Regions from separate parts of the Fretibacterium sp. OH1220_COT-178 genome, predicted to be linked through region 1. Evidence: riboswitches for the same ligand, from Rfam matches in the RefSeq annotation. Region 1 holds a riboswitch; the other holds the start of a gene.
The links. Region 1 has a riboswitch for cobalamin ahead of EII26_RS04720 (ABC transporter substrate-binding protein). Riboswitches for the same ligand answer to the same signal wherever they lie in the genome.
Positions count from the first base shown of each region.

Region 2: another riboswitch for cobalamin. It lies ahead of EII26_RS11545 (methylmalonyl-CoA mutase family protein); the one in region 1 lies ahead of EII26_RS04720 (ABC transporter substrate-binding protein).

Region 1 is NZ_RQYL01000007.1:70,960-74,731, reverse strand. It holds gene hemB (porphobilinogen synthase) at 1-134, shown strand, start outside; gene EII26_RS04725 (ROK family protein) at 412-1,374, shown strand; cobalamin riboswitch at 1,413-1,591, shown strand; gene EII26_RS04720 (ABC transporter substrate-binding protein) at 1,765-2,802, shown strand; gene EII26_RS04715 (FecCD family ABC transporter permease) at 2,786-3,772, shown strand, end outside.
Region 2 is NZ_RQYL01000032.1:19,576-23,347, reverse strand. It holds gene EII26_RS11545 (methylmalonyl-CoA mutase family protein) at 1-1,744, opposite strand, end outside; cobalamin riboswitch at 1,861-2,069, opposite strand; gene EII26_RS11540 (dihydrodipicolinate synthase family protein) at 2,243-3,139, shown strand; gene EII26_RS11535 (Type 1 glutamine amidotransferase-like domain-containing protein) at 3,352-3,772, opposite strand, start outside.

The sequences.
Region 1 (3,772 bases):
CCGAGCGGGGCTGGGTGGACGAGGAGCGCGCCGTGTCCGAGGCCGCGGTCTGCCTGGTGCGGGCCGGAGCGGACGTCCTGGTCACATACCATGCGCTGTCCCTGGCGGAGTGGATACGGGAGGGCCGGCTGTAGGCGGGCTCCCCTTGCCCGGGGTGCCGTGCGGTGCCATAATTTCAGGAAAACGCCGATTGAAACGAAAAACCTGTAAAATGATGTGAAAAATCCACATGAAAAACTTCCGGCGCTTTCCTGGATATCGACATGGGGGCTTCGGCCCGTGCCTCCGCCATTGCGATAGCGGAGGGACCGGCAAGTTTATTCGCCACACGGACAAGCTTTTTGGATTGAATCCCGGCGTTTTCTTAGAATGTCGCCGTCGTGAGGACGGCGGGCAGGGGAGGGTGCGGCCGTGGCTTTTTACCTTGGGGTGGACATTGGCGGGACCAACATCAAGGCGGGTGTGGTCGATGGGTCGGGGGCCATCGTCGGGGAGGCGGACCTGCCGACGGGGGCCGACCGGCCTCAGGAGGTGGTCTTCGGGGACATCGTGGAGGCTGTCGGCCGGGCCGTTGCCGCGTCCGGCGTTGCGCGCGCGGAGATCCGGGCGGCGGGGGTCGGGTGTCCCGGCACGGTGGTTCCCGAATCGGGAGTGGTGGCTTACAACAACAATCTGGGCTGGCGTAACTTTCCTTTGGGAAAGCTGCTCTCCGAAGCGCTCTCCCTGCCCGTCCGCGTGGAGAACGACGCCAACGCGGCGGCCTTGGGCGAGGTCTGCGCGGGCAGCGCCAAGGGGGCGTCGAGCGCCATGATTCTGACCCTGGGCACGGGCGTGGGGTCGGGGTTCGTCGTCGACGGACGCATCTGGACGGGCTGGAACTCCGCCGCAAGCGAATTCGGGCACATGGTGATCGTCCGGGGCGGCCGGCCCTGCACCTGCGGGCGCCTCGGCTGTCTCGAGGCCTACGCCTCGGCGACGGGGCTGATCGCCCTGACGCGCGAGGCCATGGCCGCGCATCCGAAGAGCCTCATGAACGCCCTGGCCGGGGAGGAGGGGCGGGTCGGAGGCCATACGTCCTTCGTCGCCGCGGAGCGGGGAGATGCGGCGGCCGCGCGCGTGGTGGACGAGTACGTGGATTGCCTGGCCTGCGGCGTGGCGAACATCGTCAACGGGCTCCAGCCCGAGGTCGTCAGCCTGGGCGGGGGTGTGGGCAAGCAGGGCGAACGCCTGCTGGGGCCCCTGCGCCGTAAGGTCTTTGCCGAGGTCTACGGTGGCTGCGGCGAGCGTTCGACCCGTTTGGTGAGCTGCACTCTGGGCTACAAGGCGGGCCTGATCGGAGCGGCCATGGCCGCGATGCAGAATGCGGGGGACTGAGGCGGGCGGGTATTTGACACGCCCATGGCCCTGCTATACAATCCAGGGCACAATCGAATAGGCGAGCCGAGCGCAGGAAGTCGGTGCAAATCCGACGCAGGCTTACCCCTACTGTAAGCGGGGACCGAAGGACGGGCCATTGCTCCCACCGGAGCGAGAAGGCGTCCGGAGGGACGATCCGCGGAGTCAGGATACTCGTTCGGCGACGATTTGCGGTCCTTGGGTGGGGGGATTCCCGCGTTCCGTGCGCCGGTGGGCGCCGGCACACTGTTCATGGACTTCTCATCCTCGAGGGATGGGAAGTTTTTTTTATGCCGGGATGGCGACGAATCCGGATGAGTTCGGGAATAGCCGGCGTCCCGAGAACGGACGATGATGGAGGTAGGGAACATGAAGGGAAAGATCGGAGTGAGGCTGGTCGTCTCCTGGCTGGCGGTCCTGGTGTGGACCTGCGTCGCCCAGGCGGCGACCCAGACGGTGAAGGACAGCATCGGGCGCGAGGTGGAGATACCGGACCCCGTGACCCGGGCGGTCGTGGCCAACGCGTACAACACGGAGATCATCAACGCGATCGGCGCGCTCGACCGCGTGGTCGGCGTGGACTACAACATCTATCAGGACAAGGAGTCCTGGAGGAACCGCTTCTCGGAGAATCAGGTGATCGGAAAGAGCCAGAGGGAGCTGAACTACGAGAAGATCGTCGAGCTCGCGCCCGAGGTGCTGATCCTGACGGGCAACGGCGCCTACGAGGAGGCCGAGCGCCAGCTCGGGAACTTCGGGATCAAGGTCCTGGTGGTCGACGCGTACTACACCGACCAGTTCGCCCGGAACTGCGCGCTGCTTGGCCGCATCTTCGGACGGGACGCGGAGGCGCGGGAGCTCGCGGACTACTTCACGAGCAAGCTCGACTACATCCGGACGAGGCTCGAGGGCGTGAAGAAGAAGACGCTCTATTTCGAGTATCGGAGGATCGGGAACACGACGATCCCGGGCAACTACTTTTTCAATATGATCGAGTTCTCCGGCGCGGACAACGTCTTCAAGACGTCGAAGAACGTCGAGGTGGACCCCGAGGCGGTGGTCGCGAAGAACCCCGAGGCCATCGTCAAGGTCTCCGCGCCGAACGTGTACTCGTCCTACTACCCGCCCACCCGGGAGGAGCACGAGGCCATCAGGAAGGAGCTGACGGGCCGGCCCGGCTGGGACGAGATCGACGCGGTGAAGAACGGCCGCATCCTGCTGCTGTCGCACTACGTCCACGGCGGGGCCTCCAAGCTGGTGGGGACGATGTACGTGGCGAAGTTCCTCTATCCCGACCTGCTGCCGGACCTGCATCCCGAGCAGGTGTTCCGCGACTGGCTCGTGAAGTACCAGAAGCTGGACTACATCGAAGGGCACGCCTATCCCGCTTATGGGTTCGAGGACTAGCGAGACGCCGGACATCCGGGCCGCCTACGAGCGCCGCAGCCGCCGCAAGGCCGGGATGCTGGCGGCGGGCGTAGGCGCCGTGCTGATGATGGGGCTCTATTTCACGACCCTGGGCGTTGCCGACACGAGCTTTGCCCAGGTGCTGCGGGCGCTCTCCGCTTGGGTCGGGGGGCGTCTCGACTCCGGCGGCGCGGAGTCCGCGGCGTACAAGATCGTCGTCCTGATGCGCCTGCCGAGGATCGCCATGGCGGTCCTCGCCGGCGCCGCCCTTGCGGTCTCGGGCGTGGGGATGCAGGCGGTCACGGGCAACGCGCTCGTGAGCCCCTTCACCATCGGTATATCGGCGGCGGCCGCGTTCGGGGCCTCGATGTGCATCGTCTTCGGCTCGGGGACCCTCGTGGGCGGCAAGGTCGGCATCGTCCTGTGCGCGTTCGCCGCGTCCCTTTTGTGCGTCGCCCTGGTCTACGGCATCTCGAAGAAGGTGGGCATGGCGCCCGAGACGATCGTACTGACGGGGATCGCGCTCAACTACTTCTTCAGCGCGCTGACGTCCACGGTGGAGTTCTTCGCCCAGGAGCACCGCCTGGCGGCGGTGGTCCACTGGACGTTCGGGACGTTCAACGGGACGACCTGGGGCGAGGTCGGGGCCGCCTTTCCGTTCGTCGCAGTCTGCTGCTGCGCCGTCCATCGCGTGGCGCTGAAGCTCGACGCGATCGCCTCGGGGGACGACGAGCTGGTCCGGAGCCTGGGGATCGATCCCGAGGCGGTTCGCATGTTCGTGGGGGTCGCGTCGGTCCTGATGACCGCCGCGGTGATCAGCTTCACGGGGGTCATCGGCTTCGTCGGGCTCCTGGCGCCGCACATCGCCAGGCTGCTGTTCGGGGGCGACCACCGCTTTCTGATCCCCTTCTCGGCCGTGTGCGGGGCGCTGCTGCTGCTGGCCGCGGACGCCGTCGGAAAGACGGTGCTC
Region 2 (3,772 bases), on a different contig from region 1:
GCATGGCCTCGTACTGCTCCGTCCAGCGATGCGGCGGAACGGGCTCGACGGAGAGCCCGTCGGAACCGGCGCCATTCAGGGCAGAACGCAGCTCGCCGAGGGTGGCCCCGGCGGCCGCGGCGGCGGACGCCGCCGCTCCGGTCCGCGCCGACGCCAAGACCTCAAGGGTCCGCTTCACCGCCCCCTCGTCGCGGGACGCACGATGGCGTCGGACCGCTTCGGTCCGCACGGCACGCAGAGCCGCCCAGTCCGGCTCCGCGAACTCGGGCAGGGACTCCGCGGGGTTGGGGTACATGTTGGTGCCCACGGCGCGGTCGGAGCGCTGGGCAAGCCGCTTGAAACGCTGCTGCAGCATGGCCTGGACGTCGTGCTGGATGGCGCCCTCGCAAACGCCCTTCAGGAAGCCGCCCTCCGCCTCCACCTTCTGCAGCGCCTCCCAGACCTTCCGGGCCAGCTCGTCCGTCAGCCTCTCCACGTACCAGGAACCGCCCGCGGGGTCCGTCGGCTGGAGCAGGTTGAACTCCTTGCGGAGCATCACCTGAGCGTTGCGCGCGACGCGGCGGGAGAACTCCGACCCCGGCCGCAGCGCCTCGTCGAAACAGCCGACGGTCAGGCCGTCGACGCCGCCCACAACGCCGGAGAAGGCCTCCGTCGTGTTGCGCAGCATGTTCACGTAGGGATCGTACACGGTCTTGGTGAAGAGGGAGGTGCGGCCGAAGATCTCCGCCCGCTGTGCCTCCCCGTCGCCGCCGAAGCTCGAGGCGATCCGGGCCCAGACGCAGCGCGCGGCCCGGATCTTGGCGACCTCCATGAAGAAATTGGAGCCCAAGGAGAACTCGAATCGAAGCCGGCGGGAGAACTCCGCGACGTCGATGCCCCGCTCCTGAAGCGCCCGCAGGGTCTCGATGGCCGCGGTCATGGCGTAGGCGACCTCCTGAACCGCGCTGGCCCCCCCGTTGTGGAGGACGGAGCCCCGAATCAGGATCGTTCGCAGCGGGGTTTTCCGCTCACGGGCCCAGACGATCGTCTGCGTCATCTCGTCGAAAAGCGCGGCGAGGGAGGCCGGAAGGGCGCCCCGCTCCAGGAGCGCGGCGAGGGGATCCGCCCCCACGCACCCCGTGAGCTCGCCAAAGGGAATCTTCCTTTTCGCGGCAAGGGCGTCGAGCAGGGCGAGGAAAGGCAGTGCGGACACCCCCGCATGGATATAGAGGGGATGGCGGCCCGGCAGATCTTCGAGCAGTGCCTCCAGGTCCTCGAGGGAGGATACGGAGACCCCGGCGGCGACGGCCCCCTCCGCATCGGCATCAAGCCCCTCCAAGGTACGGCGGTCCAGGACGAGGGCGACGGTCGAGGCTCCGCGGTCGAGCTCGTGTACGATGGCCTTGTGGGCCTCCTCGGGCAGAGTCTCGTCGCAGAACTGAGCGACCTCCCAGGGACGCCGAAGGTTGCCGGACGCAGAGGCTCCGCGCAGGGGATAGGCCCCCGGAAAAGCCCGGGGTGCCTCGAGGTCCCGGGTATCCGCGTTCGTGTAGAGAGGGTTGAGCGTAATCCCCTCGTAGGTGGAGGTGAACATGCTCTTCTCGAAGGGCGCCCCCTTCAGGGCCGCAACGGCCGCCTCCTTCCAAGCCTCGTAGCTCGACGGGGCGAACTCGCCAAAATCGACCTCGGGCAGGGGCATCGGGGCTGACGCAGACTCGGCACAATGGTGCCCGTCCTCCGATTGCCTTACCTTTTCGTTGCTCATACAGACATTCCTCCCGTTCGTGATGCTGGAGCGCTAACACACATTTCCGGGAAGGCCTTACTCCCTCCCGGAAACGCGCTCGCGGCGCAACCGAAGCCCCTCGTGCCCGAGCACGAAAAGAACCCGCTCCCCCGGCCGGTCTCCTGGCTCTCGTTCCTCCTAATGCCGCATCTTCCCATCGCCGGGCGACAGTGACGTCCTGCGGGGTCGTCCCGAGTTACAGTGGCGGGGCCGCTCCGGTCTTGCACCGGATTCCCTGGCTGCCGGGGTCCTCTCTGGTTTCTTCCATTATATCAAAGAGGCGCCGCAGGGCGCCGCAAACGTGCTTCGTCATCGAGAGAGGGACGGCAGCACGCTATAATGGACGAAAGTCCGTGAAGAATCACTCTCCGGGCTTCCGCAGTGGAGACCGCATCCTTGACGGGCGGCATGGCACCCCCCAATACGTCGTTCCTCTGCCCTTATCGCCCGAGCTCTGACAACGAAGGAGGATTCGTGATGAAGCCGCAATTTCTGGTTCCGACCGTAACCGCGTTCGACCCGAAGGGCAGGGTGGACGAGGAGGCCAACCTGAGGATCTACGACCGCCTGATCGCGGGCGGGGTCGACGGCATCGTGCTGCTGGGCAGCATCGGGGAGTTCTACGCCATCCCCATGGACGAACAGAAGCGGATGGTCGGCAGCGCGGCCCGGCACATTGGGACCCGCTGCAAGCTGATCGTCGGGACGAGCGCCATGCGCGTGGAGGACTGCATCGAACTGAGCAATTACGCCCACTCTCAGGGCGTGGAGGCCGTGATGACCATCACGCCCTACTACTTCGACCTGAGCGACGCAAGCGTGGAGCTCTTCTACGACAGGCTCGCCGCCTCCACCCCGGCTCGGGTCTACCTCTACAACTTTCCGGCCCGGACGGGGTACGACCTCAAGCCCTCCGTGGCTCTGACCCTGGCCCGAAAACACAGCAATATCGTGGGCTACAAGGACTCCATCGCCTTCATGGGGCACACGCGCGAGCTGGCGAACACGCTGCTGCCGGAGTTTCCCGAATTCGAGATCTACAGCGGGTTCGACGAAAACCTGGCGCACAACATCCTGTCCGGCGGCGCCGGGTGCATCGGCGGCCTCGGCAACGTCGACCCCGCGCTGTGCGCCGCGTGGCTGCGGGCAATCCTTGGAGGGGACTGCGGGGAGATCGCCCGGTGCCAGAGGCGCATCAATCGCCTGATGCGGATCTACGACGTCTGCACGCCCTTCATCCCTGCGATCAAGCAGGCCATGGTCCTGAACGGGTTCGAAATGACGGCGCACTCGGCCTTCCCGCTGCTTCCGCCGGACGAGCGTCAGGTGGAGGCCATAAGGGCAATTTTGACCGAGGGGCAAGAGCCCATGTAAGCCGATAGACAGCTGAAGCAAGCTTCGCTCGGTTGCATCTTTTCTATGCAGTGGATATGCAGTATCCCCCGGTGCGTTCAAAAAATACTTTTTCGCCTCGCCTGTTGCCGCTTGACAAGGACTTTTTAATCAAAATGACAAAATGGAGAAGCGATTGGATTTTTATCCAATCGCTTCTCTAAAAAACAAACCTATTTGACAGGCGAGAATTTTTATACATTCAGCTTTCTTTTCTCTCCGTTTTCAACTAAAATCGCCTGCGAATTATTGAGTGCACATATATTCAAATTGGGATACTCATCAAGAATCTGTTGAGAGCATTTTTCGAATGGAGGACACAGGTAATGAGGAACTACATAGAAATCAATCAAATTTAACCCTGAATAGTCCTTTTGCGAAAAATCTTCAGGCACTTCGTCCATTGGCTTTATGTACGAAAGCTCCTTCGCACAAACTATTGCTCCTCCCGACTCTCCCACGTATAGTTTCCCATCATCTAGGTGCTTCTTTATTAATTCATCGACTCCTGTTTTTTTCAATTGGTCAATCAGGAAAAATGTATTGCCACCAGTAAAATAAATAACATCTGCACTTTCAAAGGCTTTATGAATTGCATCTATTGGTGCCGTTGAA